3 linked regions of the Methylocaldum szegediense genome follow. The protein of the gene in region 3 interacts with the protein of the main gene of each other region in a pairwise test. Links are inferred from orthologs where the notes say so. Each region holds a gene or a part of one and is shown on either strand. Other genes may lie near its edges.

Region 1 (6,169 bases), 2.5 Mb from region 3 along the record:
ACGCGGCCTTCGCGACGGCATCAGGGATTGTCCGGGTCGCACGAGCCGACTCTGATCCAAACGCCGTAATCGCAGCGCAGAAGTACGTCTCCGCTGCAGACATAGGCCCCATGGGCATACTTCTTGTCGTTGAAGTAACAGACGGGTTCGCCCGGCACTTGTTGCTTCAGTACGAGATAGTCGTCGTCAAATTCCTCCATAATCGGCGACGTCCTCAGTTCCGGATCGGGAGCACCCACTTGAGGTTTGGAGATACGTTCGGCCACAGTGGTTCCTGATAGTCACGTCTACGATTCGGATGGCAGCCAATTATCGGCCGAACCGTTTGATCAAAAAATACGTGCTATTCCCACCGTTCGACCATCTTGACTCGTGGAGTGACACCACAGAGGAGTTCATAGGGGATGGTCGATGCATGTTGAGCGATTTCTTCGACCGGCAAGCCTTTGCCCCACAGCGTGACTTCGTCGCCGACCTGAGCATCGGGGCAATCCGTGAGATCGAGGCTGATCATGTCCATGGAAACGCGCCCGACCAAGCTTACCCGGCGTCCCCGAACCAACACCGGCGTGCCCGTTCGCGCACTGCGGGGGTAACCGTCACCATAGCCGACCGAAACGATTCCGAGGCGGGTGGGGCGTGGGCAAACCCACTCTCCGCCATAACCCACGGCATCGCCAGCTTTGAGGTCCTTCAAAGCGATAAGCCGGCTTCGAAAGGACATGACCGGCTTTAGACCCTCGTCCGGGCCGGTACGACCGGGAAACGGCGACACGCCGTAGAGTGCGATACCGGGGCGGACCCAGCCGGAACGGGTGCCATCCCAGGCCAAGACTCCCGCAGAGTTGGCGATGCTGCATTCGGTTTGAAGGTTATGGAGAGCGCTGTTGAAGCGATCCAACTGTTGTCCAGTAAATGTATCCTGTACGACATCGGCATTGGCTAAGTGGGTCATCACCGGGATAGGCCGGCGTACCGCGGGGCAGTTCTGCAGTCTCGAATAGTTTGGTGCGAACTGGTCCGCGAGCAGGCCGAGTCTGTGCATGCCGGTATCAAGTTTCAACCAAACAGTGACCACTTCGGCCGACGGAATTTGTTCAAGGAGTTCCGCCTGGAATGGGGAGTGGATGACCGGCTCGAGTCCATAGCGTATATGGAACTCGAGTTCTTCACGATCGAGAAAGCCCTGCAGCACGACGATGCGCTGTGTTATGCCCGCTTCGCGCAGAGCGATGCCCTCGCCGAGTCGCGCTACCGCGAAAGCGTCCGCGTCGGCCAACACCTTGGCGATGCGAAGCAAGCCATGGCCGTAGGCATTGGCCTTGAGCACCGCCATGATTTTCGCTTTCGGTGCGTACGCGCGGATACGGGTCAGATTATATGTAACCGCTGCCAGATCGAGTTCCGCGTAGGCTGAAAGGACCATGTTCAGAAGTCCTCGCCCGCGTACGGATCGGCGATGAAGTTTTCGAAACGCGTGTATTGGCCGAGAAAGGTGAGCCGTACGGTCCCGATGGGGCCGTTGCGTTGCTTGGCAACGATGATTTCGGCCGTGCCTTTGTCGGGGGAATCGGGATGGTAAACCTCGTCGCGGTAGATGAACACGATAAGGTCCGCGTCCTGCTCGATCGAGCCGGATTCGCGCAGGTCCGACGGTACCGGACGTTTATTGGGGCGCTGTTCGAGGTTACGGTTGAGCTGCGAGAGGGCGATCACCGGAACGTTCAGTTCCTTGGCGAGTGCTTTGAGTGAGCGGGAAATTTCCGAGATTTCCGCCACCCGGTTTTCGCCGCCGGAGCATTGCATGAGCTGAAGGTAGTCCAGTACCACGAGTCCGAGTTGGCCATGCTCCCGCGCTAGACGCCGGCAGCGGGCGCGCACTTCGGTGGGTGTCAGGGCAGGGGTGTCGTCGATGAACAGCTTGGTGTCCGCCAAGATGTTGATGGCGGAAGTCATGCGCGGCCATTCGTCATCCTCCAGCTTGCCGGTGCGCACCCGGTGCTGATCGATGCGGCCCAAGGAAGACATCATACGCATAGCGAGTTGCTCGCCCGGCATTTCCATGCTGAATACGGCCACCGGAAGCCGTTCCTTGATGGCTACGTTTTCAGCGATGTTCATGGCGAAGGTGGTTTTCCCCATGGACGGGCGGCCCGCGATGATGATGAGGTCGGAAGGTTGCAGGCCCGAGGTCAGTTCGTCGAAATCGCTGAAACCGGTGCTGACTCCGGTAATGTGGCCTTCCTTGTGGAACAGCATTTCGATCCGGTCGATGGCGGCCGTCAGCAGAGATTTGATCGATTTGAAGCCCGCTCCGCCGCGCCGCCGCTGATCGGCGATCTGAAACACTTTTTGTTCAGCCATTTCGAGCAACAGGGTCAAATCTCGATTTTCTGGCTGAAAGGCGGAATCAGCGATCTCGGTACCGGCGTGGATCAGCTGCCGCAAGACCGACTTCTCACGAACGATATCGGCGTAGGACGCGATATTGGCCGCGCTGGGCGTTTCCTTGGCCATCATGGCAAGGTAGGCGAGCCCTCCCGCTTCTTCCAGCGAACCGGTTTTTTCCAAAACTTCGGAGAGGGTAACGACATCGAATGGGATCTGTTTTTCGGCGAGTTCTTTGATAGCCCGAAATATGAGCCTATGATCCCGGCGATAGAAATCTTCTTCTCCGACGCGGTCGGCGACGACATCCCAGGTCTGATTGTCGAGCATGAGTCCGCCCAGAACGGATTGCTCGGCATGGATGGAGTATGGCGGAACGCGCAGGGCGTCCACCGTCTTGTCCGTTAAACGGGCGCGGTCAGACATGTTCAGCTATTGCGTATCGCTTGAATGATTCGGGTGGTCGAATAATCGCCTAGAAAATCGAGAATCCTGACTTCGCCGCCGTTGGCCAAGACATAGTCGTGGCCCGCAATTTCGTGGATATCTTTGTAGTCGCCTCCCTTGACGAGAATATCCGGCAGCAGACGTCCGATGACATCGCGTGGCGTATCCTCCTCAAACGGAACGACCCAATCGACGCATTCAAGCGCTGCAAGCATCGTCATGCGAAAGTCCAGCGGATTGACCGGGCGGCCACTCCCTTTGAGCCGTCTTACCGAGGCGTCGCTGTTGACCAGCACGATAAGCCGGTCGCCCAAGGCTCGGGCTTGTTGCAGGTATTGGATATGGCCAGGATGTAGAATGTCGAAGCAGCCATTGGTGACGACGATCTTTTCCCCGTTTCGTCGCGCCGCCTCGAGCAAAGGCAAGAGTTCGTCGAGTTCTATCACCCCGCGACGATGGGCTCGCTGCCCGTGTAGGGCAAAATCCAATTCTTCGAGTGTCACCGTTGCTGTCCCTAGCTTGCCCACGACGATTCCGGCGGCGAGATTCGCGAGGGCCGTGGCATCCCCCAGCGGTGAGCCCGCCGCGAGAGAGGCAGCGAGCGTCGATATGACGGTATCGCCGGCTCCAGTGACATCGTAAACCTCTTTGGCACGGGCTGGCAAATGCCGGGGCGGTTCGCCGCGCTGCAGCAAAGTCATTCCGTATTCGCCACGGGTAATGAGGAGAGCTTCCAGTTCGAGCTTTTCCAACAGGACAAAGCCTTTGTCCGCTAGCTCGGCGTCGTTCCTGCAAGGTCCGGCTACAGCCTCGAATTCGGCACGGTTGGGGGTGATGATCGTCGCGCCGCGATACCGCTCGAAATCGGTGCCCTTTGGATCTACCAATACCGTCTTGCCGGCGTTCCGCGCAATCCGAATCAGTTCCCGAACCGGTTCGAGCGTACCCTTGCCGTAGTCGGAGAGTACTACGGTGCCGGCGTCCTTTAATTTTCTGGCAAAAGTTTCGAGAAGGCGAGTCGACGGGACATCGTGAAAACGGTCTTCGAAATCCAGCCGGATGAGCTGTTGATGCCGACTCAGCACCCGAAGCTTGGTGATTGTTGGCAGCTCCGGAATCTGTTCCACGGCACAATCGATGCCAGCGGCTTCAAGAAAACCGATGAGGCTTTGTCCGGCTTGATCGTTTCCGCAGTAGCCGATAACGCTGGCCCGTGCTCCAATTTTGGCGATATTGAGGGCCACGTTGCCGGCGCCTCCCACACGTTCTTCCACGCTATTCACCAATACGACCGGGACGGGAGCCTCTGGCGAAATACGCGAGGTGTCGCCGTGCCAGTAACGGTCGAGCATCAGGTCGCCGACGACCAAGACGCGGGCCAGGTCGAAATTTGGAAGTTGCATGGATTCGAGGAAGCGGAGAAATGGGCGATAGGATACCACAAGCACCCAGGTTCTCCGGGATGGCGTTAGAACCGGTTAAAGGGCTGCATAGTTTGAGTGGAAGGGCCGTCGGCCGTGGCCGAGTTCGAGGGGTGTTACGAGCGTTTTGAATTGCGATGTCGGAGCGGGCGAGGATACCCGCTCCGGTCGATTTGATTGAGAGAGTGCGTTATTCGTCGCCGCCGAAAACGCCCAGCAAATGCAGAAGGCTGGTAAACAGATTGAAGATCGAAACGTACAAAGTCACCGTGGCGAGAATGTAATTGCGCTCGCCGCCGTGCACGATTTCGCTGGTTTGATAAAGGATGAGGCCAGCCATCAGAACGACGAACATCGCCGACACCGCAATATGGAGTCCCGGCAGGTCCGGAAGGAATAACGCGACGAGCCCTGCCAGGAAAGCGACCAGTATCCCGGCAGTAAGCATACCGCCCATAAAGCTGAAGTTTTTCCTCGTGATCAGGGCATATGCCGACAGCCCAAAGAAAATCGCGCCGGTGCCTCCCAGGGCAGTCATCACCAGTTGTGCGCCATTACCGACATTAGTCAGATAAATGTTGAGAATCGGCCCGAGAGTAAATCCCATAAAGCCGGTAAGGGCGAATACAAAGACCAGCCCGAGAGCGCTGTTCTGAAACTTGGAAACCAGGAACAGCAAGCCGAAATATCCGACCAAGGTTAGAACAACCCCGGGGTGAGGCAGCTCCAGGGCCATTGACAAACCCGCCGTGAGCGCGCTGAACGTCAGCGTCATGGCTAGCAAAGCGTACGTGTTCCGAAGGACTTTGTTGGTTTCCAATACCCCGGCAGAAGCACGGGCGTAAGCCGGATTGACTTGGTTCATACAAGATCTCCTTTGCTAGGACATAAACAGTAATTGGACCGAGAAATGGTACAGTAGTTTTTCGTACACGTGTAAGTGTGTAGAAGAGGGGTTTTTCCATGCCAGAGCCGTTTCGAGACAAGCTTTTTCGTCTCATCTCCGACCTCGTGCTTTGTCATTCGCCGAGCGGCATGGAACAAGAAATAGATGCGTTTATCCTCTCATGGTTGGAGTCCGTCGGCGTCAAGGCCCATTCGGACAACGCCGGCAATATCATCGCGCGGATTCGGGGAGTGAATTCCGGTCCTGTGCTTGCCGTTACCGCGCACAAAGATGAAATTGGAGGCATCGTGAAGCGTGTACGCGAAGACGGCAAGGTGGAAGTGCGTAGACTCGGGGGATCGTTTCCCTGGATTTACGGCGAAGGGGTTGTGGATTTGCTGGGAGACCGGCTGACGATTCCGGCGATTTTGAGTTTCGGTTCCCGGCATGTCTGCCATGAATCGCCGCAAAAGGTATACGAGGAAGACAAACCGCCGAAATGGGATACCGTTTGGGTGGATACAAAAATGAGCAAATCGGAACTGGAAGACGCCGGGGTACGTCCGGGGACTCGAATGGTGGTCGGCAGACATCGAAAGGCACCGTTTCGGATGGGTGATTACATCGCAAGCTACGCGCTGGACAACAAGGCGTCGGTCGCGATTCTTTTGTTGCTGGCGGAGGCCATCAAGGCGCCTGCAGCAGACCTGGATCTGGTGTTCACTGCGAAGGAGGAGGTGGGAGCGATTGGAGCGCTCTATTACACCCATCAGAAACGAATCGACGAGCTGATTGCTTTGGAGATCGCTCCTAAATCGGCGGAGTATCCCATCGAAAGCGACGAAGATCCGGTGCTCTTGTCGCAGGACAGTTACGGTATGTACGATGAAACGCTCAATGGCCGTCTGGCGACGGCCGCCCGCAAGGCTGGCCTACATGTGCAATATGCCGTTCTGAGCCAGTTCGGTAGCGATGCCTCGATCGCGATGAAAGCCGGGCACGTATCGAAGGCCGCTTGCCTCGGATT
Region 2 (6,185 bases), 260 kb from region 3 along the record:
AAGCCGTGCAGGCGGCAAGAGCCCTGGGCGTGAACGTGCCGATCGAGGTTGAAGTGGAAAATCTCGATGAACTGAAGCAAGCCCTAGCGGCAGGCGCCGAGCGGATTCTTCTGGACAATTTCAGCTTGGCGATGATGCGCGAGGCGGTAGCCGTGGCCGCGGGTCGTGCCAAGCTCGAGGTTTCAGGCAACGTGACCTTGGATACCATTCGGTCGATCGCCGAAACCGGTGTGGACTACATTTCGGTCGGTGCGCTGACCAAGAACGTCCGAGCGATTGATTTGTCGATGCGGATCGTGGTTGCCGGCTGAGCCTTTCAGGCGACTGCCCCGGCTCTTGGCTACTCCGTGGATTCCGTTCGGGTTGAGTCCTGTCGAAGCAACGTCCTGAGCGCTTTGGACAGGCGCGGAGCGAACTAGTCTCGCGTTGGTTCAACGGTGGTGCAAAGGCAGCGTTTTGTCCGGGTTCAGAATGTTGTTCGGATCGAATTGGTGCTTGATGGCGCGCATCAAGTCGAGTGCGCCGCTGTCGATTTCCCGATCTACGAAATCCCGTTTCTCAAGACCGACGCCGTGTTCGCCGGACAGTGTCCCGTGCAGCCGCAACACCAGCGAGAACATCTCGTCCAGGCACTGGTGGGCTTTCTCGGTTTCGCCGGGCTTGTCGGGATCGAACAGTAGATTGACGTGAATATTTCCGTTTCCTGCATGGCCGAAGTTGACGATCGGAAGATCGAAGCGACGGGACAGCTCGTTCAGCCCGGCGATCAGCTTAGGCAACTCGGTGACCGGTACCACCACGTCCTCGTTGATCTTCTTCGGGGCGACTTTGCGTAGTGCCGGCGACAAGGCTTTACGCGTCTGCCAAAGGGCTTCGATTTCATCGGCGGTTTCCGCGACCCGGAATTCCAAGAGCCCTTCGTTTCCAGCAGCGCGCCGTACGCTCTCGGTCTGAACCGCCAAGCCCTCGGCAAAGCCGTCTACTTCGATCATCAGCAAAGCGCCGGCACGCTCTGGCAGCTCGGCGCGAGAATACCGGCGGATCAATTCGATCGCGTTGCCGTCGATGAATTCGAGAGCACAAGGGACTGCGGGTTGAGCCATGATTCGGGTGATGGCTTCCGTCGCGTGGTCGAGATCGGCATAGACGGCTCGCATGGTCCGTTTAGCTTCGGGCAAGGGGGTTAGCTTGAGCACCGCCTCGGTAATCAGGGCGAGCGTTCCCTCCGAACCCAACAGCAGCCGGGTGAGGTCATACCCGACCACGCCCTTGGTCGTGAACACTCCGGTGCGGATCTCGGTTCCCTGACCGGTCACCGCCCGCAATGCAAGCGTGTTTTCGCGAGGCGTGCCGTATTTAACCGCGCGCGGCCCGGCGGAGTTGTAGGCCAGATTGCCGCCTATGCTGCAGAAGGAGGCGCTGGTCGGATCAGGCGGCCAGAAAAAGCCGTGCGGCTTAAGAAAGTCCTGTAACGCCTGGTTGGTCAGCCCAGGCTCTACCACAATGTAGCGGTTGCCCGGCGAGAATTCCACGACCCTGTTCATGCGTTCGAATGATGCCACTACGCCGCCCCGCAAAGGCACGGTTGCGCCGGTCGTGCCGGTGCCGCGCCCGCGCGCGGTCAAAGACACCCGATGTTCGTTGCATAGGCGGGTCAGCTCGACGGTTTGGGCGTGAGTGGTGGGGAAAACTACCGCTTCCGGCAGGGCCTGGCGGCGGCTGTTGTCGTAGCCATAGGCCCAGCAATCGGCGGGATCGGTGTAGAGCGAGCCGGGTGGGAAGATTTCCGCCAGTCGGCGTAAAAACGCGCTGGATAATGCCAATGAATCAGTCCCCGAACAATTGATGGTCGATCAAATCGCATAAGCAGTGCGTGATCAGCAAATGAACTTCCTGTATCCGGGCAGTGGTCTCCGAAGGCACGCGTATTTCGATATCGGTGTCGAGTAGCAGGGGAGCAAGTGCCCCGCCGTCCCGACCGGTGAGTGCCAGCACCGACATATCCCGGTCATGGGCGGCCGTGACTGCGCTCAAAATGCTCGCGGAGTTGCCGCTGGTGGTATAGACGACGAGAACATCGTTGCTATGACCCAAGGCCCTGATTTGCTTGGCGAAAACATCGTCGAACCGATAATCGTTGGCGATCGAGGTCAAGGTCGAGGTGTCGCAGGTGAGTGCGACGGCGGGCAAGCCGGGGCGTTCCCGCTCATAGCGGTTCAGCATTTCGGAAGAAAAATGCTGGGCTTGCGCTGCAGATCCGCCGTTGCCGCAACAAAGAATCTTCCCGTCGTTGAGTAAGCACTGAGCGAGCCTGACTCCGGCAATCTCAATGATTTCTCCAAGCCTGGCCAGCGCATCGCGGCTAGCTTCGACACTGGTCTCGAACTGACGAAACACTCGTTCTTGTAAGTTCATGCCTAATAGTCAACGTTGCGTCGCGAAAACCTCAAAGCATCATTACTCTTGGGGGCGGCGCCGCAGGATGTTCTGAACAAAATGGCAAACCGGCTGGATAGGCGGTTTGCACGTTAAGGCCACCCGAAAAGGCCGGGCAGGATGGTATGACATGAACCGCATCGTTCACAGCGAAAACGGCTCATGTCGGCTAATATCTTCTGCCGATCGTCGTCGTTCTGAGCATCCTGCCAACAATGCGTGTGTCACGACCGCTCAAGCCGCCTGAAAAGCGTCCTTCACCCATTTTACAGTAAGCCCACCGTTGGCGGGGGCCAGTGCAGCCACATCGAAACGCGCCGGACGGTCCATCCGTTTTTCGCGTAAGAAATGGACGGCACTTGCCAAGAGTTTCGCCTGCTTGCGCCTATCCACGCTTTCCAGTGCGCCGCCGAACTGACTACTCCTCCGATATCGGACCTCCACGAAGACGATGGCGCGCCCGTCTTCCATAATGAGATCGATTTCGCCGTATCGGCAGCGATAATTGCGCTCGATTAGCCTGAGGCCCTGCATTTGCAAGAAATTCAGCGCTTCGTCCTCGGCGATACGTCCCTTGTCCTGGCCGAGAGCCTTCATTCCGAGTGCCTCCAGGGAAGGTTGCTCGAGCCGTTGCCCGGTCTCAGTAAGGGTGCGATTCCCCGGGGTCGTGGAATGCCGTCTTCAAACTGCGCGCAGTGAAGTTGGCGTTGAATGCGGTTGTCCGCACTCAGCGAGAGCGTTCCGGTCGCCCCGGTGTATCGATAATGGGGCTCGGCCGTGAATCGTTCGAGTTCCGGCAGCAAACGATAAGCATCGATCCCGAGCGCAATAAGCCTTACGTAGTCGGGCGGGGTTTGCTGAATCTGCTTGCCCAGCGCCTGGTAGGACAGCGGGCCGCTTTCAGCCGGATCAAGCAACCATGGGATATCGCAGAAAATAAGCCCACTCAAATCTCGATCGGCTTCCGAATCGGCCTTGCCGCCATAAACGTGCGAGGTCGAGTAGACCGGAAGATGTTCGCCTTGGTGAAAGGCGAGCTGAGGCAGAATCAGACGGGCATCCCGGGCGTCGCTGATGAGGAAGATGAAATCGCCGCCCGATTGCTCGAACGGCGGGAATGCGGGTACCGAAAGCTGGGTATGGGTGGCGGGAGCCGCGGCAATCAATTCCCTGACTGAGGCGGTGAAATCCTCGCTGTGATAGGGGTAGGTCTTGATGGTTCGAACGCTTCCCCCGAGCTCACGCCAATAGGCCACGAAGTGCTTGATCATGCGTTGGCCGAATTGAGTCGCCGGTGCCAGTACCAGCGCGTTCTGACGACCGTCGAACCAGGCGCTTCCGGCAGCCTGCTCGACCTCGTGTTCAGGTGTGAGGCCGAACTGATAGAGGCGGTCGTTGCCGATCTCGGGTATTTGATTGAGAGCTAAAACCGGAACAGGCAAGTCTCCCGCCTTGGCCAAGGCAGCCACGTTGTCCTTGATCAAAGGGCCTAGAACCGCTCTTGCACCTTCGTCGGTTAATTTCCGATAGAGCTGGAGGATGTCGCCCGATCGGGTATCAACGAATCGCAAAGGCAGTTTTGCCGGATCGACATTGGCATAATAGGCCGCAAGCATGCCGGTGCGTAGGGCCTGGCCGGCAGGGCCATAGGGGCCGGACAAAGGCAGCATCACACCGATGAAGCCGGTGGAACTCGGCGCGGCTGCAGATGGCGAGGTTCCCGCCTGAGCTTGGTCTGGACGATGCCCTTGGGTTGATCCTAAAAGCCCTTGGAGGAAGGCTCCGTCCGCCGGATGTCCGGGAAAGCGGGCCCGCCATTTGGCCAATTCAGTATTCAATTGCGCCGGAGGCGTAGTCTTGACGATCTGGGTCAGATTCATCCAGCCGCCCAGGATATCGGGCGGGGGAGGCTGCATGGCGGTCAGTGCTTTTTCGGGAATTCGGGCCAGGGCGTCGTAAATGGCCTCATTATTCTTCTGGACGGCGTCGGGGTGGGTAAGTAGCTCGCCCAGCTTGACCCGCTCCCGAGCGCTTTCGAGCATATTGCCCAGTTGGTTATAAGCGGAGGCTCGCAGTGCGTGATAATTCACCATCTGCGACGATTCCAGTCTATCCGGGGGGAGGCTGTCGAGCTTGGTCAACGCCTCTCGCGCCCGGCCAACATTGAGATCGAGCCTGCTTTGCAGAAGGGTGTAATCGTACCCGTCCACGGGGTCCAAGCGGCGGGGATTAATGGTATCGGCTAGCTGTTCCGCCAGTCTGCCGTCGCCAGCCCGGAGCGCCGCATCGGCGGCCCGCAGTCGGTAGTAATCGGAGTCCCTCGAAGTTTCTGCAAGCTGCTGAAATAATCTCACCGCTCCGGTATAGTCGCCGCTCTGAAGCAGACTTTCAGCTTGCGCGGCTCGCGCGTCCACGGCGCCGCGCCTGGTGGCGTCGCGGGCGCAGGCGGCCGCCAGCAGCACGAGAAGAACGAGGCAAAGGCGGATTAATAGAGGCATACGCGGGATTCCGTTCAGGAATGCGAGGCATTAGTAGTGAGGCAAACAGAATCTGGCGTACTATACCTAGTAGCAACGCCGATCGGCAATCTAAGGGATATTACGTTTCGGGCCGTCGACGTTCTGAAGCAAGTCGACCTCATCGCCTGTGAAGACACCCGACACAGCCGGCCGCTATTAGATCATTACGGGATTTCCACGCCGACTACGCCGCTTCATGAGCATAACGAGGATGTCGCGTCGGCGCGGTTGATCGAACGCTTGCAAAAAGGTGAATCCATCGCGCTTATCTCGGACGCCGGAACGCCGCTGATTAGCGATCCCGGATTTCCCCTAGTACGAAGGGCTCGATCCGCGGGCATCCGCGTTGTTCCGGTTCCCGGTCCGTGTGCCCTGGTGGCGGCGCTTTCAGCATCCGGCCTTCCCGCCGACCATTTCGTGTTCGACGGATTTCTGCCGCGAAAATCGTCCGCGCGCAAGGCCGCCCTGGAGGCGCTACGGAAAGAGTCGAGAACGCTCATCTTCTATGAATCCAGCCATCGCGTAGGCGAATGCCTAGCGGATATCGCGTCGGTTTTTCCGGCTGACCGGCGCCTAGTCATCGCCCGAGAACTAACCAAAGTATTCGAAACCATCATCGATACGTCGGTCGGCGAGGCGCTTTCGCTTTTTGAAGGCGATCCAAATATGAGAAAAGGGGAATTCGTTCTGGTTCTTGAAGGTGCGCCGGTTGTCGACAGAACGGATGGGCTTACGGCCGACGAGGAGCGAGTATTGCGGATTTTGCTTGAGGATTGTTCGGTAAAAACCGCGGCGTCATTGACTGCAAAAATTACCGGAGCGCGTCGGGAAGCGGTTTACCGAGCGGCGCTCCGATGGGTTGAAGAGAAGACAACCGATTGACTAGCCGTGTCTAGCGAGACCGTAGGAGGATGTCTTTTCTTTGGCCGATTATTGAGGACGATCGGGCCGTTCCGAATTACGCGGAGAATAGTCGGGTGAGGTATAGGAGCGCACAGACGGTTTTCTCCCGTTACCGCTGGTCAGCTTCTGGATCATGTCGTCCCACGAACTATATTGCTTGAAATCCGGGTGGCCAGCCGCGATCTTGAGATTGACTTCGTGCTTCGCCGTTTCGACGATTTCTTCCGGGTTCTTTCCGTCCACGGTTTCGACGAAGGCATCCGGCCCTTCTTCTGTCTTGATTTTGTCTAAAATTCCCAAGGCGGTATCGAACAAAACGCGTTCGTC
Region 3 (7,993 bases):
CTCGCGTCAAATCACGCGGCATCACACGCTGATAATCCGGAAATCTCCCTTCGATCAACTTAGCGGCAAAGCGAACTGTTCCCAGATCGACGCGCAGACTGTTGGGTGCGATTTGAATCGTGACCGGATTCTCTCCCTCGTCCAACAACCGATTCAATTCCAGTATGCCCTTTCTGGGAACGATGATCTGTCGTCCCTCTTCCGGCCCGTTCTCCAGCGGCTGCTCGAAATACGCCAGACGATGTCCGTCCGACGAAACCGCTCGAAGCATTTGGGCATCCAAATCCAGCAACAATCCGTTCAGATAATAACGAACGTCTTGTTGCGCCATCGCGAAGATGGTCTTTTCGAGTGCACGTTTCAAGCAATCGCGAGGAACAGCAACCTCGACTTCCGGCGTTCCCGCCTCGAACTCCGGATAATTTTCCGCCGGCAGGGTGCTCAAATTGAAACGGCTGGATCCGCACTGGATTACGAATTTTTCTTGCCTGCACTCGAGATTGACCACGCTTTTCTCCGGCAGAAGGCGGAAAATATCCAGGAACTTGCGCGCCGGCACCGTAACCGAGCCCGCCTCGCCACTTTCTACTAGTGCTTTGGTAACCAGCTGGACTTCCAAATCCGTACCCGTCAGCTCCAAAACGCCATCGGAAAGCTTCAGAAGCACGTTGGACAGAATCGGCAGGGTTTGGCGTCGTTCGATGACGCCGACCACCTGCTGCAAGGGGGTCAGCAAATTCTCCCGGCTTATCGTGAACTTCATAATGAGCTCATGTGTTGGATGCTAAACGCGTTAGACCAAAGGTGCCGACACTTCAAGCCACGGCTCCGTCAGGGCTAGTTCGATAGGGTACGCATGAGGTTCGAGTAGTCCTCTGCAAACTTGCTATCGCTTTCTTTCAGTTCCTGGACCTTACGACACGCGTGCAAAACGGTGGTATGGTCCCGCCCGCCGAACTGCTGTCCGATTTCCGGCAAGCTGTGATTGGTCAGCTCTTTGGCCAACGCCATGGCGATTTGCCGAGGACGCGTCACCGACCGGGTCCGTTTGTTCGCAAGGAGGTCCGCCACTCGGATCTTGTAGTATTCCGCAACCGTCTTCTGGATGTTTTCGATATTGATCATGCGATCCTGAAGCGCGATCAAATCCCTAAGCGCCTCTTTGGTAAATTCCAGCGTAATCGGCTTGCCGGTGAAGTGGGCATTGGCGATAACGCGCCGTAACGCCCCTTCCAATTCGCGGATGTTCGAGCGGATCCGCTTGCCGATAAAGAACGCCACTTCCGGCGACAAATCGACACCAGCGTGCTGTGCCTTGCTCATCAGAATTGCCACGCGGGTTTCCAAATCCGGCGGCTCGATCGCCACGGGAAGGCCCCAGCCGAAACGCGACTTCAATCGCTCTTCGAGACCCTTGATTTCCTTGGGATAACGGTCGCAGGTCAAGACTACTTGATGTTTGTTTTCCAGAAGGCTATTGAAGGTATGAAAGAATTCCTCCTGGGATCGCTCCTTGCCGGCGAAAAACTGAATATCGTCGATCAGTAAGGCATCGACCGTCCGATAATACTCCTTGAATGCGCCGATCGCGTTATGCTGCAAGGCCTTGACCATGTCCGAAACAAAGCGTTCGGAATGCAGATAGACGATGTTGGCCGAGGCATTCGCCCGAAGAATTTCGTTCCCGATGGCGTGCATGAGATGCGTTTTGCCGAGACCTACGCCTCCGTAAATGAACAAGGGGTTGTAGGCCCGCCCGACATTTTGCGCCACCTGCATCGATGCGGCTTTCGCCAGTTGGTTGGATTTTCCTTCTACGAAGTTGTCGAAGGTAAAGGCCGTGTTGAGGTTATTTGGAAGCCCTTTCTTGACGCTCGTCGATCGCCTGATCGTCGGCGCGATAGGAGATGCTTCCTGCGGCTTTCGGGTGCCGATTTCCAGAACGACGTGCAGACCGGGCTGCGTCTTCTGATCTGATAAGACTTCTTCGATCTTTCCGATAAAATGCTGTTTTACCCAGTCAAGTACAAACCGGTTAGGAGCCAGCAGTTTCAGTTCCGACCCATTTTCTACTGCCTGTAAGGGCCTGATCCAGGTGTTGAACTGTTGCGGGGGCAGCTCGCCTTCGAGCTTCCTCATGCACTGATTCCACAGCGCGCTCATGGTGCGACTCCCTTATCGTACTCGAGGAATAGAACATAAGGCATAGACGATAGATGCGTGAGCGCTTCAACGGAATTGGTTATCATACCGTAAGACGCGACTTATCCACAGCATTGACACGCTATCCACACTAAATTACGATGCATAGCTTTGTATTTTCTTTGCGGAATTCAACAGGTGCCTTATGAAAAGAACCTATCAGCCCAGCAAGATCAAGCGTGCTCGTACCCACGGCTTTCGCGCGCGTATGAAAACCCGCGGCGGACGTTTGGTTCTGAGTGCGCGCCGTGCAAAAGGTCGCAAACGGCTTACCGTCTGACGTTTGGCGTCGCCTCGCTACGGCTTCCCCCGAACGCGCCGCTTAAGTAGCGCCGCCGATTTTCAGCGCGTTTTCGAGCAGCCCTGCAAGTCTGCAGACCAATACTTAACCGTGCTCGCGCGAACCAACGGTCGTGACTATCCGCGCCTCGGGTTGGCAATCGCCAGACGACAAATCCGTAACGCTGCCGATCGCAACCGTATTAAGCGTATCATCCGCGAAAGTTTCCGTTTACGGCAGCCTCTGCTCGGCGGAATCGATTTTGTGGTCATGGCGCGCAGCGCCGCAAGTCAGGCAGACCATGAAACACTCCGACGCTCTTTGCATAAGCACTGGGAAAACCTGGTGAGGCGATGCAAGCCATCTTGGTCTTCCTCATCAGATTCTATCAGTACCTGATTAGTCCTTGGGTGGGGCAGCATTGCCGTTTCCACCCGACGTGCTCCAGTTACGCCTTGACCGCCATTCAGCGGTTCGGACCTCTTAGGGGATCTTATCTTGCCGTAAGGCGACTGCTGCGATGCCATCCATGGCATGAAGGCGGTTTCGATCCCGTCCCAGACCAATTCGGAAAATAAGAATGGATAATTTAAGGTTCGTTCTCTTCGTCTTATTCGTATTTCTCAGCTTCATGCTATGGCAGCAATGGCAGGTGGATTACGGGCCCAAGCCTGAACCCACGGCGCAGACCGAGCCGACGGTGCCGGCCGCGCCTGGCGACGTACCCGAGGCCACTCGGAGCGTCGACGACATCGCCAAGACCCCTGAATCCACGGTTGCGGCCGTCGAACATCCGCGCGTCACCGTTACGACCGATGTCATACGCGCCGAGATCGACACCAAGGGCGGCGATCTGCGCATACTCGATCTACTCGAATATCCCCAGAGCAAGGACCATCCCGATCAGCCGGTTCGGCTGTTCAATGACCAAGACCAATTTTTCATTGCACAAAGCGGTTTCCTAGGGGAAGAAACCCAGGCCCCGACCCATCACAGTATCTGGCGTGCCGAAGCCGACACGTACACTCTGGCAGAAGGCCAAGACACCCTGCGCGTCCCTTTCACCTGGACCAATGACCAGGGCGTCAGAATTACCAAGACTTTGATCTTCGCCAAAGGCAGCTATCTGATAGAACTTGAGCAACAGGTCGTCAACCAGTCCGGAACCGACTGGAAAGGGCGCCAATATGTTCAATTGCAGCGCAAGAATCCCGAAAACCAAAGCGAAGAATCTTTCGTTCGGACTTATACCGGAGGCGTACTGTACACCCCGGAAGACAAGTACGAAAAGATCACGTTTAAGGACATGGCCGACTCGAACCTGAACCGGAAAGCCAAGGACGGCTGGATTGCCATGATCCAGCACTATTTCCTTGCCGCTTGGATTCCGAGCGCGGGCGAAGAGCACAGCTTCTACACCAAAGCCCTCTCCGACGATCATTTCGTCATCGGGACCTATTCGCCCATGCTTGACGTCAAGCCGGGCGAAGAAAAAGTCTTCAAAGCGCAGCTGTTCGCGGGTCCTAAGCTTCAGCGCGTCCTGGAGAAAACCGCTCCCGGCCTGGAGCTGACGGTGGATTATGGTTCCTTGACCATCATCGCGAAACCCATTTTCTGGCTGCTGGAGCAGTTCCACAAGCTCTTCAATAATTGGGGATGGGCGATCGTTTTCGTCACCATCACGCTAAAGGCCTTGTTCTATAAGTTGTCGCAAGCCAGCTACCGTTCCATGGCCAAAATGCGTAAGCTCCAGCCCAAGCTTCAACAGCTCAAGGAACGCTACGCGGACGATAAGCAGAAATTCAACATGGCGTTGATGGAGCTGTATCGGAAGGAAAAGGTAAATCCGCTGGGAGGCTGTCTGCCCATTCTCGTCCAGATCCCCGTGTTCATCGCCCTGTACTGGGTTCTGATCGAAAGCGTGGAAATGCGTCAGGCACCGTTCATCCTTTGGCTGAACGATCTCTCGGCCAAAGATCCTTACTTCATTCTCCCGCTGATCATGGGCGTCTCTATGTACATCCAGCAGAAGCTCAATCCGCCACCGACCGATCCGGTGCAGGCCAAGGTGATGCAGTTCTTCCCGCTTATTTTCACCGGCTTCTTCGCCTTTTTCCCTTCGGGACTCGTGCTTTACTGGGTGGTCAACAACATTCTGTCCATTCTCCAGCAGTGGCACATCACCCGACAGATCGAACGGAGCGCCCACGCTTAGTACGCTCTACAGCGAGATACGGTCGGCCACCTAGGTCGGCCGCGTGCTTCTTGCCTTATGACGGCACACTACGCCCCTCTTCCCACTTTGAGCCGGAACGACTATTGGTTCCGGTGTCCATACAATGAACATCTCATCCCGAGACACTATAGCCGCCATTGCCACGCCTCCAGGCCGAGGCGGCATCGGCGTGATCCGTCTCTCGGGTGATGAGGTTCGAACCATAATGCGCGAGCTTCTCCGCAAGGAACTCCAGCCGCGCTACGCCCACTATGGTCACTTTTACGACCGGGACGGTTCGGTTCTCGATACCGGTATCGCTTTGTTCTTTTCTTCGCCGCATTCGTTCACCGGTGAAGACGTCCTCGAGTTACACGCGCACGGCAGCCCGGTCCTCCTCGACCTGCTGCTCCGCCGCGTTCTGGATTTGGGCGCTCGATTGGCACGGCCGGGAGAGTTCAGCGAACGAGCCTTCCTCAACGACAAGATCGATCTGGCGCAGGCCGAAGCCATCGCCGATCTGATCGAAAGTACGACCGAGCAGGCCGCCCGATCCGCCCAACGCTCTCTTCAAGGTGAGTTCTCCACCCGCATCCACCAATTGGTCGAAGACTTGATCGAGCTCAGGCAGTACGTGGAAGCATCCATAGACTTCGTGGACGAGGACATCGATTTCCTGTCCGAAGGCCGTATCGCCGAAAAACTCTCGGATTTGCGCGCGACTCTTCGGCATATCCGCCACTCCGCGCGGCAAGGTTGTTTGTTGCGTGAAGGCATGACAGTCGTCATCGTCGGCCGCCCGAACGCGGGAAAATCCAGCCTTCTCAATCGGTTGGCCGAACGCGAAGCCGCCATCGTCACCGAGATCGCCGGTACGACCCGCGATACCTTGCGCGAACATATCCAGATCGACGGCATGCCTCTCCATCTTGTGGACACCGCGGGCCTCCGGGAAAGCGAGGACGTCGTCGAGCGCGAAGGCATCCGCCGCGCGCGGGACGAGATTCATAAGGCCGACCGATTATTGCTTTTGATCGATGACTCCAGCCCGGAAGAGGGTGAAGCCCTGCTTTCCAGCCTTCCCGCGGAGATCCCGGTTACCCGCGTCTACAACAAGATCGATCTCACCGGAAAACCGGCCGGCTTCGTCGAAGACCGCCGCGGTCCCGCGGTATATCTTTCCGCCAAGACCGGCGAGGGGATTGTGCACCTCAAAACACACCTCAAAACTTCGATGGGCTACGACAGCGAGGCGGACGATATCTTTATTGCCCGCCGCCGTCATCTTGATGCGCTCAGCCGAGCCGAGAGCTTCATCGAGAGCGCGGAATCCCAGCTCAAGATCCGCGCCGCCGAACTGGTCGCCGAAGATCTCCGCGAAGCCCAAACCGCCCTGTCGGAAATCACCGGCGAGTTCACCAGTGAAGACCTCTTGAGCCGGATATTCTCGAGCTTTTGTATCGGCAAGTGAGCCCAGGCCATGCTCGAGCGCTGATCTCGTCTCAAGACGGCAATCCCAAAAACCAGCGCACACTGACAGAGACCAAGGGAAGATATGTCTTTATTTGCGTCCACGAGCTCGGCTCTTCGTTATCGCGACTTTTCGTTTTATCTGTGCGCCCGGTTTTTCGGGGCGGTCGCAGTACAAATGCAGAGCGTGGCCGTAGGCTGGCAAGTCTATTCATTGACCGGCGAGGCACTCGACCTCGGACTCATCGGCCTCGCTCAATTCCTGCCCTTCGTACCGCTGGTGTTGATCGCCGGCCAGATGGCGGATCGCTTCGACCGCCGCCGCATCATCACGCTCTGCTACGCCGTAGAAATGCTGTGCGGCCTGTTGTTGATCGGATTCACCATAACAGGGCTAAAGATCGTTTGGCCGGTATTTGCCGTCATGGCGCTTTACGGGTCGGCGCGAGCCTTCATGATGCCGTCCAGCCAAGCGATCGTCATTAATCTGGTGCCTGCCGAAGCTTTCGGCAATGCCGTCGCGCTCAGTTCCTCCAGCTTTCAACTGGCGGTGATCCTAGGTCCCGCGCTCGGCGGCCTACTCTATCTGGCGGGGCCTCTGACCGTTTACACGACAGTATCAGCGCTGCTTGGACTTTCCGCTGTCTTGATGCTTTCGATGCGCGGTTTTCCTCGCCGAACCGAGCGTCGGGAGCCCGTTAGTTGGGACAGCATTTTGGACGGTTTGCGGTTCGTGCGATCACGTCCCACCGTATTCGGCGCCATTTCGCTCGACCTGTTCGCCGTTCTGTTCGGCGGCGCCACGGCTTTGCTGCCTGCTTATGCCAGCGAAATTCTGCACGTCGGTCCGACCGGGCTCGGCCTGCTTCGCACCGCACCGGGAGCCGGCGCCGCCCTGACGGCTTTGCTGCTTGCCTTTACCCCCATCTCCCGGTACGTCGGGCGATGGATGTTCGGCGGGGTTGCTGTGTTTGGAGCTGCCGTCATCGTGCTCGGTCTGTCTACCAGTTTTCCTCTGTCGCTGTTTGCGCTTTTCCTACTGGGTGCCGGAGATATGGTCAGCGTTTACATCCGCCACCTGCTGGTTCAGCTTGAAACCCCCGACGCCATTCGTGGACGGGTGAGCGCCGTCAACTCGGTTTTCATCGGCGCTTCCAACGAACTGGGCGAGTTCGAATCCGGTCTCACCGCCGCATGGTTCGGACTCATCCCCGCGATCATCGTCGGAGGAGCGGTCACACTGGCCGTCGCTATCGTTTGGATGTACGCGTTTCCCGAGTTGCGAACGATGGATCGATTTCCACCTCCTGTTGGCGAAACGCCATCTTTCGAGAAAGGTCATGGCAGCAAGCCACGAAACCGCGCGGGCAAAGGGCGAGGTTCTTGAGTCACAGGGCGGCCGAGAGATGCTTTCCGGAACGCCGCCATAAGGAAGCCTAGATAAAGTCCTCCGACTGGCCTGTCCTAACCCTTCTAGCTGCCTAAGGGTATGGATGGCCAGGGATATCGCTTCGGCAAGCACGTACCGCCCGAAGCGGAGTTCTTCGGGCGTCGCTGGATACCACGGTCGTTTTCGAAGCCTTACACCCAAGCTCCTTAGCTAACCCCCATTGTGACTCGACTCTTATTCCCCCCGATCATGTCGTGACCGTTACGTCGATCCGACCGTTGGGGGCCTATCTGAAGTAATCCCAGGGGTATTCCGGACGCAGAATCGGCCGAAAGCCGGCGGGCATAGGGAAAGGGGCCGTAACGAACTCATAGACTCCAGCCAGCTCGCGCGTCACGGTCATGCCGAGGCCGTAAGCGAGGCCGATCGGAATGCC

The links. The genes of interacting proteins can lie anywhere in the genome.
Region 1: the proteins of dnaA (region 3) and dnaB interact in binary tests that used the Escherichia coli proteins (3 or more experiments, as listed by UniProt). The link is inferred for Methylocaldum szegediense from one-to-one orthologs.
Region 2: the proteins of dnaA (region 3) and QEN43_RS11675 interact in binary tests that used the Escherichia coli proteins (3 or more experiments, as listed by UniProt). The link is inferred for Methylocaldum szegediense from one-to-one orthologs.

Annotation. Positions count from the first base shown.
Region 1 is NZ_OX458333.1:465,385-471,553, forward strand. Bases 622-3,474 are described here. They hold dnaB (replicative DNA helicase), read right to left. Parts: upstream 2,815-3,474; coding sequence 1,429-2,814; downstream 622-1,428. Other genes in these bases: alr (alanine racemase), read right to left, coding at 622-1,426; hldE (bifunctional D-glycero-beta-D-manno-heptose-7-phosphate kinase/D-glycero-beta-D-manno-heptose 1-phosphate adenylyltransferase HldE), read right to left, coding at 2,817-3,474. Outside these bases: QEN43_RS02025 (DUF1496 domain-containing protein), read right to left, coding at 21-266; more of alr, read right to left, coding at 344-621; more of hldE, read right to left, coding at 3,475-4,238; QEN43_RS02045 (Bax inhibitor-1/YccA family protein), read right to left, coding at 4,447-5,121; QEN43_RS02050 (M42 family metallopeptidase), read left to right, coding at 5,220-6,169. UniProt on the Escherichia coli protein: The main replicative DNA helicase, it participates in initiation and elongation during chromosome replication. Travels ahead of the DNA replisome, separating dsDNA into templates for DNA synthesis.
Region 2 is NZ_OX458333.1:2,744,154-2,750,338, reverse strand. What follows is about bases 622-3,490. They hold QEN43_RS11675 (phosphoheptose isomerase), read right to left. Parts: upstream 2,416-3,490; coding sequence 1,828-2,415; downstream 622-1,827. Other genes in these bases: QEN43_RS11665 (penicillin-binding protein activator), read right to left, coding at 3,030-3,490; QEN43_RS11670 (YraN family protein), read right to left, coding at 2,671-3,033; QEN43_RS11680 (FAD-binding oxidoreductase), read right to left, coding at 622-1,823. In the rest of the region: nadC (carboxylating nicotinate-nucleotide diphosphorylase), read left to right, coding at 1-311; more of QEN43_RS11680, read right to left, coding at 432-621; more of QEN43_RS11665, read right to left, coding at 3,491-4,934; rsmI (16S rRNA (cytidine(1402)-2'-O)-methyltransferase), read left to right, coding at 4,971-5,837; QEN43_RS11655 (hypothetical protein), read right to left, coding at 5,886-6,185. UniProt on the Escherichia coli protein: Required for the timely initiation of chromosomal replication via direct interactions with the DnaA initiator protein.
Region 3 is NZ_OX458333.1:3,006,594-3,014,586, forward strand. The notes cover bases 1-2,997. They hold dnaA (chromosomal replication initiator protein DnaA), read right to left. Parts: upstream 2,164-2,997; coding sequence 838-2,163; downstream 1-837. Other genes in these bases: dnaN (DNA polymerase III subunit beta), read right to left, coding at 1-763; rpmH (50S ribosomal protein L34), read left to right, coding at 2,348-2,482; rnpA (ribonuclease P protein component), read left to right, coding at 2,486-2,881; yidD (membrane protein insertion efficiency factor YidD), read left to right, coding at 2,836-2,997. Outside these bases: more of yidD, read left to right, coding at 2,998-3,060; membrane protein insertase YidC, read left to right, coding at 3,063-4,697; tRNA uridine-5-carboxymethylaminomethyl(34) synthesis GTPase MnmE, read left to right, coding at 4,822-6,168; QEN43_RS12980 (MFS transporter), read left to right, coding at 6,253-7,554; QEN43_RS12985 (exosortase system-associated protein, TIGR04073 family), read right to left, coding at 7,844-7,993. UniProt on the Escherichia coli protein: Plays an essential in the initiation and regulation of chromosomal replication. Binds in an ATP-dependent fashion to the origin of replication (oriC) to initiate formation of the DNA replication initiation complex once per cell cycle.